Regions from separate parts of the Arthrobacter sp. UNCCL28 genome, predicted to be linked through region 1. Evidence: predicted binding sites of a transcription regulator. Region 1 holds the regulator's gene; the other holds the start of a gene.

Region 1 (5,020 bases):
TGTAACCCAGCCGGGCACCCGCAAGGGCAAACGCCTTGCTCATGGTGCGGGAAACGATCAAACGCTCGCGTCCAGGCAGCAGGGTCAGTGCGCTCGGCGTATTGTCGTGCGCGAACTCGTGGTACGCCTCATCAACAATCACTATGGCCCGGCTGGCTTCGCCGGCGTCGTAAACAGCCTCAACGACATCAAGGCCCAGCCCTGTGCCGGTTGGATTGTTGGGAGAGCAGAGGAACACAATGTTGGCTCCTGTTTCACGGACCTGGGCGGCAGCCGAAGCTGCATCGAGCCCATAGTCCTCGGCCCGGACCCCCTGGACGTACTCTGTATCCGTGCCGCTGGCCAGCAACGGGTACATGGAGTATGTGGGCGGGAATCCCAGCGCCTTCCGGCCAGGTCCGCCAAATGCCTGGAGGATCTGCTGCAACACCTCATTGGAACCGTTGGCTGCCCAGATGTTGCCGGGAGTGAGACCGTGGCCAAGGTATTCGGCCAACGATTCCCGGAGTTCAGTGAACTCCCTGTCCGGGTAGCGGTTGAGCCCGGTGGCGGCAGCAGCTACAGCTTCCGTGATGGCCGCCTGAACATCCGCAGGGACTCCATGGGTGTTTTCGTTGACGTTGAGCAAAATGGGAACATCAAGCTGCGGCGCGCCATAGGGGCTCAGTCCACGCAGGTTGGTCCGGAGGGGTAGTCGGTCAAGTCGCTCAAGCTGGTCACTCACCACCCCAGTTTAAGGGGCTGGGTGGACTGGCCACTAACTGTGACGCCGAACCCCGGCGGGTGCCGGGACGGAATTCGCTAGCTGGCGGGTACAAACAGCTGCTGGCCAGGCTGGATGCGGCCACCGCGGAGGTCGTTCAACTGGATGATCTCGGCGATGACATCGCGCGGATCCCGCTCAGGAGCGGCAGCCCCGGCGATGCCCCACAGTGACTGACCCGGCTGGACCGTTACCGTTACCGCAACAGGTGGCCGAAGCTGCGCCTGCGAATCAGATGCCTTTGCAGGAGAGGTGATGAAACCAGCAAGGCTCAGCAGCGCAGCCACCAGCAGCATCGCAGGGATGCCGAAGAAGACGATCCGTCCCCGTCGGGTCAGACGCAGGCGCGTCGGCGCCTGGGTGGTACGGAAATCAGCGAACGTAGTGATTGCGGACATGAGCTGAGCCCTTCTGAGCTATTGCCGTGCGCCGGATCCCGGTACATGGCTGCCAATTCTTTGGTGTTCCCCTGCGTGTCACGGCTTGTCCGAACACTTCGTTCGAACACATCGTTCGAACATCGGGCCTCAACAGCAGGTTTATAGAACACATATTCGAACCTTGCTATGACATTTTTAGCACTTATCAACGAACGGTGTCGAGACTCGCTAGAACAAATGTTTGATAAACGCCTGTGGCTGCCCTACGTTTGAGTGAAGAAACAGCACTGTTTCAGTGGAACAGGAGGGTCTGACATTTTTGGCAGACCCTTTCGTCCCCGGGCACACTCCGGGCGGAATGAAAGGCATTGGCGAACATGGCAGCGAAAGCCACCGGCGGCGGGGCACCCCTGCGGAGCCAGCAGCCTCAAAAGAGTCCCAAAAGCCTGACCGTCCGGCAGAAGAAGATCCTGGAAACCATCCAGCGATCAGTCAACGACAACGGGTATCCGCCCAGCATGCGCGAGATCGGTGACACTGTAGGGCTCGCGAGCCTGTCGAGCGTGACTCACCAGCTCTCCCAGCTGGAAAAACTTGGTTATCTCCGCCGCGATCCCAAACGTCCCAGGGCCATGGAAGTCCTGATGCCCCTTACCCTCGATGGCGGACCCATCCCGGGAGTGGAAGCGCCGGCAACTCTGCGCAGCACGGGTGGCTTTGCCGTGACGGAGCTTGCCAGCGCCAGCGATACTGCCATGGTGCCCTTGGTTGGCCGCATTGCTGCCGGCGGCCCCATTTTGGCTGACCAGACTGTGGAGGACGTGCTTCCCCTGCCCCGGCAGCTCGTCGGGCATGGCGAGCTGTTCATGCTGAAGGTGGCCGGCGATTCGATGATCGACGCTGCTATCTGCGACGGCGACTGGGTTGTGGTCCGCCGGCAGAACGACGCCATTAATGGAGACATCGTCGCCGCCCTGCTGGACGACGAAGCAACCGTCAAAACCTTCCGCCAGCGCGATGGCCATACGTGGCTTCTTCCCCAAAACACCCAGTACGAACCCATTTTGGGCGACCAAGCCACCATCATGGGCAAGGTCGTATCGGTCCTGCGCTCCCTCTAGGAGGCCTTGGCGGAGCCCAAACGCTCCAGCACGCCCCGAACCACTGCGCGGTCCGTCGTAGCCCAGAAGGGCGGCAGTGCAGCCCGGAGGAAGCCTCCGTAGCGCTCCGTCGAGAGCCTGGAGTCCAGGACAGCCACAACCCCTTTGTCGCCGGTGGACCGGATAAGCCGGCCTGCTCCTTGAGCCAGGCGGATAGCGGCATGAGTAGCTGACACGGCCATGAAACCGTTGCCGCCGGACTGCGCCACAGCGCGTGAGCGGGCAGTCATCAGGGGGTCATCGGGCCGCGGGAAGGGAATGCGGTCAATGACCACCAGGCGGCATGAACCACCCGGGACATCCACGCCCTGCCACAAGGACATCGTGCCGAAGAGGCAGGTATCGGGTTCATCGGCAAACTGCTTGACCAAGGCTGCCATGGTGGATTCGCCCTGGCAGAGGATATTGACATCAAGTCGGAGCCGCATGGCATCGGCAGCTTCCTCGGCGGCACGTCGCGAGGAGAAAAGGCACAACGCTCCCCCGCCGGAGGCACGGATGAGGTCTTCCAACTCATCCAGGGCATCAGGTGAGGTTCCGCGGCCTGGCTTGGGCAGGTGCTTGGCCACGTACAACACCCCTTGTTTGGGGTAGTCGAAGGGTGATCCGACGTCGATCCCCGTCCAGCTCGGTGCACCATCGCCGATCAACCCCAGGCCTCCGGCTGCCGGCTCAAAAGCCGAACCGATGGCCAGGGTCGCGGAGGTGAGCACCACCGTGTGGCCCGCAAACAAGCCTTCCCTCAACCTGCCTGCAACGCTCAACGGAGCGATGTTGATAAGCGCAGGGGCGGTCTCGTCGGGTTGGGAGTACCCCTGGCTGGGGTCAAAGGTGCTGTTCCGCGAGAACCATACGACTTCCCGGTTCTCCTTGGCGGCCAGCATGCGCTCACACAGCTCCAGGATGAGCATGAGCCTTGAGCGGGCCAGTTGCCGGCCGCCGTCGACCGCGTTTGAAGAGTCGGTCTTCGAATCCGACAATGCCGCGCGCGTGGCCTCCCGCAACTGATCCAGGCAATCGAGCTGTTCGTCGTTGAGTCCGCTGGGCAGAAGTCCATTGGGAACGCCCGCTATGGCCATGTCCAGGCGATCGGCCGCGGCATTGAGCGCGTCCACCGTGATGGCGGTGTGCTTGCGGGCACTTGACGCCGCTGCGTGGACCATCGCCACGGACAGCTGGCCGGAGACCGCGCCGGTGACGCGGTCCTGCAGTTCGTGCGCCTCGTCAACCACCACGACGTCATACTCAGGCAGCACAGCGAGCCCCTCAAAGGCGCTGACGGCCAGCATGGCGTGGTTGGTAACCACGACGTCGGCCTCACCGGCCCGTGAGCGCGCCAGCTCGCTGAAGCACTCTTCGGCCAGCGGACACTTCTGCGCGCCGAGGCACTCCATGGAGGTGACAGAGACCTGTCTCCAGGCACGGTCCGTGACGCCCGGCATAAGCTCGTCACGATCGCCTGTAGCGGTCTTCTCCGCCCATTCCCGGAGCCGGACCACTTCCTTGCCCAACTGGGATTGCGGCCCACCCATGGATGCAGCAAAGTGCGGGACGCTGGTGTCCTCGCCCAAAGAGAAGAGCTGCCCTTCGGAAGGCTCCTCACTGGGAAACCCGCCTTCAAGTTTTTGCCGGCAGACGTAGTTGGCCCTGCCCTTGACCAATGCCACCTTGACGGGCCGCTCAAGGGCGGGGGTAATGTTCTCCAGCAGCCGCGGCAGGTCACGGCCCACAATCTGGGTTTGGAGTGCCAAGGTGGCGGTGGACACCAGAGTCGGTTTGGCGCTGTCCATTGAATGCGCGATCAACGGGATCAGGTACGCCAACGACTTACCTGTGCCCGTTCCCGCCTGGACCAGCAGGTGTTCCCCGGTTTCAATGGCCCTGGCAACGTGTTTGGCCATCTCGTGCTGGCCGGCACGGCTCTGACCACCCATGCCGGCAACAGCCCGGTCCAACAACTCGAGGGTGGTTTTCTCCCCCAATGACTCAGCGGCGTCCGCCGCCACCTTCTCAACCATTAGTAACGAACGGCTCCAGTTCGGCTGCCAGGCCTTCGCGGACCATGACAACTACGCGGGTCCCGTTTTCCTCGTGCTCCAAGGTCAGGATCTCCGAGTCGGAGCTGTGCAGTTTACTGATCATTTCGCCGCGATCGTAGGGAATGAGCAGTTCCAGCCGAACTCCAGGCCGGGGAATGGATTGACTGATGTCTTCCAACAACTCAGCGATGCCCTGGCCTGTACGCGTGGAAACCACCGCGTGCCGGGGTTCCTTCTGCTTGAGCCGCTCCACGACGAAGGGATCCGCAACGTCAACCTTGTTCAGCACAATGATCTCGGGCACCTTGCGGGCGTCGACCTCCGTGAAGACGGAGCGGACGGCAGCGATCTGGCCTTCCGGATCAGGATGCGAGGCATCCACCACATGCAGGATCAAATCTGCGTCGGCCACTTCTTCCAGGGTGGAACGGAAAGCCTCGATCAGCTGCGTGGGCAGTGAACGGACAAACCCCACGGTGTCAGCAAGCGTGTAGCCGATGCCATCCGGAGTCTGGGCCTTACGAACAGTGGGATCCAAGGTGGCGAACAGGGCGTTCTCCACCAGGACACCGGCATCAGTGAGGCGGTTCAGGAGCGAGGACTTTCCAGCGTTCGTGTAACCGGCGATCGCGACAGAAGGAACGGCATTACGACGGCGGTTGGCCCGCTTGGTCTCAC
Region 2 (5,020 bases), 240 kb from region 1:
GTCAGCCTGGTTGCACCGTACCTGCCTCTGATTCTGACCAACGGCGGAGCCACAGCGGCGCAGGCAGCATTGATTATGGCGGTTATGAGCCTCGCTCAAATCGGGGCCACGTGGCTTTTTTCACGCCACAGCAAGGCGACCAAACCCTTCGGACTTTTCACAGTCGCCGAAGTTTTCACTGGACTCATTACGACGGCGGCCGCCCTCGCCTTGGGGTTTGGTGTTCTGTGGATCGCCATTATTTTCATTGTGCGCGCCGCATTCGTATCCCTTGCCGTTGCGGCAGAAGAAACCATCCAGTACGCCGTGATCCCTGCGAAGGCCACAGGATTCATCTTCGGGATTTCCCAGACCGCCTTCCTGGTTGGTGATGCCCTCGGGGGAGTCATGGGGGCTCCGCTCTGGATGGGTATAGGCCCGGAAGGACTACTCGTCACTGCAGGCGTCATCACACTGGTTAACTCCGGACTACTTCCGCTTTTACTTAGAGGAGTACGAACAGAACCGATGGTGAAGGTGGCGTAGTGGCCGGCGTCGAGACCGTATTTGAAGAGGACCACTTGGTCCCCATCGCTGTGGCGAACGACGCACTGTTTGCCTTCAGCAGACTGGATGGAAACCTCTATAAGACCTCAGCCGGCGGGCATGACCAAGGTGGAAAATATGACGTTTTGCCAATGTCCGACCTTTCAGCACCGTTCTGTGTCCCTGGGCGCCCGTTCATCTATGACCTTGTCCATAGCGCCAACATGTTGACGGTGAGGGCGATAGCCCTACAGGAGTCAGGGCTGGGCTCCCCGTCGGAGCGGACCTTCGCAGCTCCGATCGACAGCACCCACCGTCTGGACAGCCTGATGCCCGACGCCGCAGAAGCGACTCTCTGCGCAGTCTTTGAACCACTTGTCGAGGACGGGAAAGGGGTGTATTTGGATATCCGCTCCGGGAGGGTGCAGCCATTTGAAGCTACCTTCGGCGTCCCGAGGTGCATACTCACCGATGGAACGATGGTTGCCGAGTCCGATTCAGGGTGGAGCACTACCCTGCGCGGCGTCCCGGTCCGCAAGGGACCGGGATCAGTCATTTCGGTGACCTCCGAGTTTGCCGTGATCAGGCGGTCGAACAAGTCTGGTAGCTTGTTTTCGCTCGTGAGCGGAACAGACGTCCAAGACATCGTCCCCCCTTCCGGCTGGAACATCATTTCCCTTGCCGCATCCGATACCCGAATAACGGCGTACGCCATCCATTCCACACGGGGCCAGCGCCTTCTTTATATGGATCCCCACGATGGATCCTTCGCGTTTGCGGCCACCGAACCCGCAACCTCGCAGGTATTCGCCATGGGGGCGGACGAGGATCCGGTGATCCGGTCCACCGGCCTTGTGCATGGTTCTTCCTGGCGGACCAGCCGAGGCGTGTTTACCGGGATAGCTTCTGAGCGGGTCGATGTGCGGGCTGTGCACCTCAATCCGGCGGGGCTGCCGTGCGTTTACGTCCAAGGCCGGCAACCTCGCGCCGAGGAACTCCTGGTGTGCCTGCACGGGGGCCCCGACAGTCACGAACTCGACGATCTCAGATTCGGCGGCACCTATCGCAGGATCCTCGATGCAGGTTTTGATTTACTGATCCTTAACTACCCGGGCTCCACAGGTTTCGGCGGCACATTTCAGGAGCTTGCCTGGCAGAACTGGGACAGAGCGGTTCAAACTTCCGCAGAAGCGGTTGCCGAGATCCTGAAGAGCCGCCCCACCTCAGCAGTATCCATCCTCGGCGTTAGCTTTGGTGCTTGGATAGGGCTTCGACTCGCAGCACACATCCAAGCTAGGCTCGTGGTTGCCCTGTCCCCCATCCTTGACCTGCAGCAGCACATTCAGCTCCACGGGGACGATCCGGAGTTTCGCAGGTGGGCACAGACCCGCTTCGTTTTCCCTTCGGCAGCTGCAAGGGACGGCGAAGCACACGCACCGACCTGCGCAGCGCCCGTGGTTGTTATTGCCCCGGACAGTGACGAAGTGGTCCTGCCGGCGTCCACACAAGAGGCAATGCTCGCAGCTCAGAAAACCGGTCAGGCGTGGACCGCGGTAGCGGTCCCGGGCAACCATTACCCTGCCGCGTCCGCTGATGCTGAAAGACGCTGGGCCGCGGTGGTTGACGTCCTGACAAAAACCCCGACGGACTGACCCGCAACCCCGGCCTTCGTTACCCTGCAGTGCGACCATCCCGTTCTCCTTGTCCGAAGGAGCGCTCCAAGGCAGAGACGAGGACAGCAGGCGCCAGCCGGTCCAACAGGTCCACGGGCCTGGTATCCCGCAGTCCTGGGCAGCCGGTGACCATCCAGGCCGAAAAGTAATTGTGCGGAATCCTCAGTTCCATGGCACGCGCAAACAGGCACAGCACCACGGGGTGCAAGGACAAGTCTTCGCGGAATTGGAAACCGGGACAGTACGTGCCATCTGCGGAAAACACGCGCACCAGTTGTTGCATCACAGGTTCGGGATCCTCATGTAGCTTCGCGAGCCGATGACGGACCCTTTCCAGATCCGGCAAGCCGAATTCGGCGCCCATCCGTTCCCAGAGTTCACTGGGAACGGGCCCTTGCGAACGGGGCGGGCTCAAATGTGGTGCAGGCATGTGGTGGCAACTCCCCAGATGGTGAGTTCAGAAAGGGCCGGCACGCGGATGTCCGGGTACTTGGGATTGTCGGCCTGGAGGATCACTCCCGAGGGCGTGACGCGGAGCCGTTTGATGGTCAGTTCCCCGTCGAGGACAGCCACGACGACGGACCCATCCCTGGGCTCCAGTGCCCGGTTGACGATCAGCTCGTCACCATCACTGATCCCTGCACCTTCCATGGACTGCCCTGTCACCCGGACCACGAAGGTGCTGGTGACGTCCTTGATGAGGTGCTCGTTGAGATCGATCCGGCCATCAAAATAGTCCTGCGCCGGCGAGGGATAACCGGCCGCCACCGGGAGAGGTGCCAGCAATACTGACATCAGGGAAAAGCCCGCATCTATCACGCGGGGGCCGACTATCACGCCCACAACACACCTTTATTCGAATATATGTTCGATACTTGAGTGTACAGCGGATGACGGACATTGTGGTCACCCCCTTGGTTTCCGCGGCGCAGGAGGCCGGCGGAATGGGGGTTGCGGCCGTTTACGCGTCCTGGCAAAAGACCGGTACTTTAGGGAATGTCAAGCCAACGGAGGCTAGGCAGGAGACTCAACAAACCACCGTCTTCGACTGCAGGGTTCAACGCCGCGACGTTGTCCCCAGTCGCGCTGTGCATCGCGAATTGGAGAGCCATGACCGCCCGGAGCAAGGACGTAGCTGATGCACTCAGCGCCGATGTCACCCGTATTTTCAAGGAACGCTACCCGGATGAGCTGGCACACGCACAGGCCGTCCACGCACGCTCTGAGAAACTGGTTCTCGTCTTGATGTTCTCCACCGTGGCGCTGTGGTTCCTCGGCCCCGCGCTGTTCCTGACCGGTCTTATCAACCAAGTGGTCGTCATCGTGGTGCCGGGTCTGATGACCCTTGCGTTCCTCACCGTCGTGCTCGCAGCAATCGTCCGCAACCGGGCTGCGGCGAGGCCCGTCGTCGAGTACGCAAAGCAATGGGGTCAGAACGTCACAAGCGTGACGAAGAGGGGCATTACCGTCGCTGTTCCTAAGGGCGCTGTCACGGTGCCCGCGGAGTTCCGTGAGACGCGCAGGGTCACCCGCCAGCCCTGATGCCGCCATGGCGCCAAGCCCGGAACAGCGCTGCACGGCACCACCTGCACCAAGCCCGGGCGGTCTCCGCGGAGGTCTGTACGGCGGAACGGGACGAGTCATACCCTGAAGCTGTTCAGCAACGCGAACACCCGAAAAGAGGGCGGCCATGGCACGGGATCCCAAACCTACGTTGGAGCACTTGAACATCCTCCTCGGCGAGTGGGAAACATCAGTTCCGGGCAAGGATGTGCCCGGCCGGACCGCCTTCGAATGGTTGGAAAGCGGAGGCTTCCTCATCCAGCGTTCCACGGTCCAGCGGCCGGAGTACCCCAATGCGGTCAGCGTCATTGGAGCCACAGGCTCGGATGGAGCCTTCCAACAGCATTACTTTGACTCCCGGGGCGTGGCCAGGATCTACGACATGACGCTCAAGGACGGCGTGTGGACCCTGTTCAGGGATGGGCCCGACTGGCCGCAACGCTTCGTTGGCCACTTCTCCAAGGACGGCAACACCATTACTGCCCGGTTGGAACGCGGGACCTACCCCGGCGGGCCGCTGGAACACGACTTTGACATGATCTATACCCGCATTGCCTAGCGCGCGCTGAATCCACTGTCTCCACCTCATTTACAGATCCCCTGCCCGGTGGGAACATAAGCCCCATAGTCCGCGGAGGCATCGCCCGGCCACGCCCGGCGCCGTCAGCTGCAGCTATGTAGTCAGCTTTCCTCTAAGAGGAACGGCCATGGGTCGTCTGGGGACCGGGAACAGTGGGGCTGCGGGACCTGAGCCCGCTTCTGATCAGGCACGCCGCCGCGATGGCATCGAAAAGGTCGACGCCGTGGTGGTGGGCTCCGGCTTTGGAGGTTCCGTGGCGGCGCTTCGACTGGCCGAGGCCGGGCAGTCCGTTGTGCTCATGGAACGCGGCAAACCGTACCCGCCCGGCAGTTTCGCGCGTTCGCCGTCGGAGATGGGGCGGAACTTCTGGGATCCGGACCGGGGCTTGTATGGACTTTTTGATGCCTGGACGTTCCGCGGCACTGAGGGGCTGGTGTCCAGCGGGTTGGGCGGTGGCTCACTGATCTACGCCAATGTCCTCTTGCGCAAGGACGAAAAGTGGTTCGTCAACGAATCCCCCATCCCCGGCGGCGGATATGAGAACTGGCCCTTCACCCGGGCAGACCTCGATCCCCATTACGACGCCGCCGAAGCCATGCTCCAGCCCGTCCCCTACCCGTACATGGACACCGCGAAGACCCTGGCCATGGAGAAGTCGGCCGCGAACCTGGGACTGTCC

The links. The regulator LexA, encoded in region 1, represses DNA repair genes until DNA is damaged. The targets are predictions, from matches to a motif close to TCGAACANNTGTTCGA.
Region 2: the regulator LexA is predicted to act here: its motif matches at 3,055-3,070, upstream of BLQ01_RS06765 (LexA family protein).

What each region holds. Positions count from the first base shown of each region.
Region 1 is NZ_FMWE01000002.1:230,684-235,703, forward strand. It holds gene BLQ01_RS05710 (histidinol-phosphate transaminase) at 1-724, opposite strand, end outside; gene BLQ01_RS05715 (LysM peptidoglycan-binding domain-containing protein) at 802-1,161, opposite strand; gene lexA (transcriptional repressor LexA) at 1,521-2,264, shown strand; gene BLQ01_RS05725 (ATP-dependent DNA helicase) at 2,261-4,321, opposite strand; gene hflX (GTPase HflX) at 4,314-5,020, opposite strand, start outside.
Region 2 is NZ_FMWE01000002.1:475,653-480,672, forward strand. It holds gene BLQ01_RS06750 (MFS transporter) at 1-525, shown strand, start outside; gene BLQ01_RS06755 (alpha/beta hydrolase family protein) at 525-2,177, shown strand; gene BLQ01_RS06760 (hypothetical protein) at 2,197-2,484, opposite strand; gene BLQ01_RS06765 (LexA family protein) at 2,610-3,041, opposite strand; gene BLQ01_RS06775 (hypothetical protein) at 3,309-3,740, shown strand; gene BLQ01_RS06780 (hypothetical protein) at 3,889-4,320, shown strand; gene BLQ01_RS06785 (GMC oxidoreductase) at 4,469-5,020, shown strand, end outside.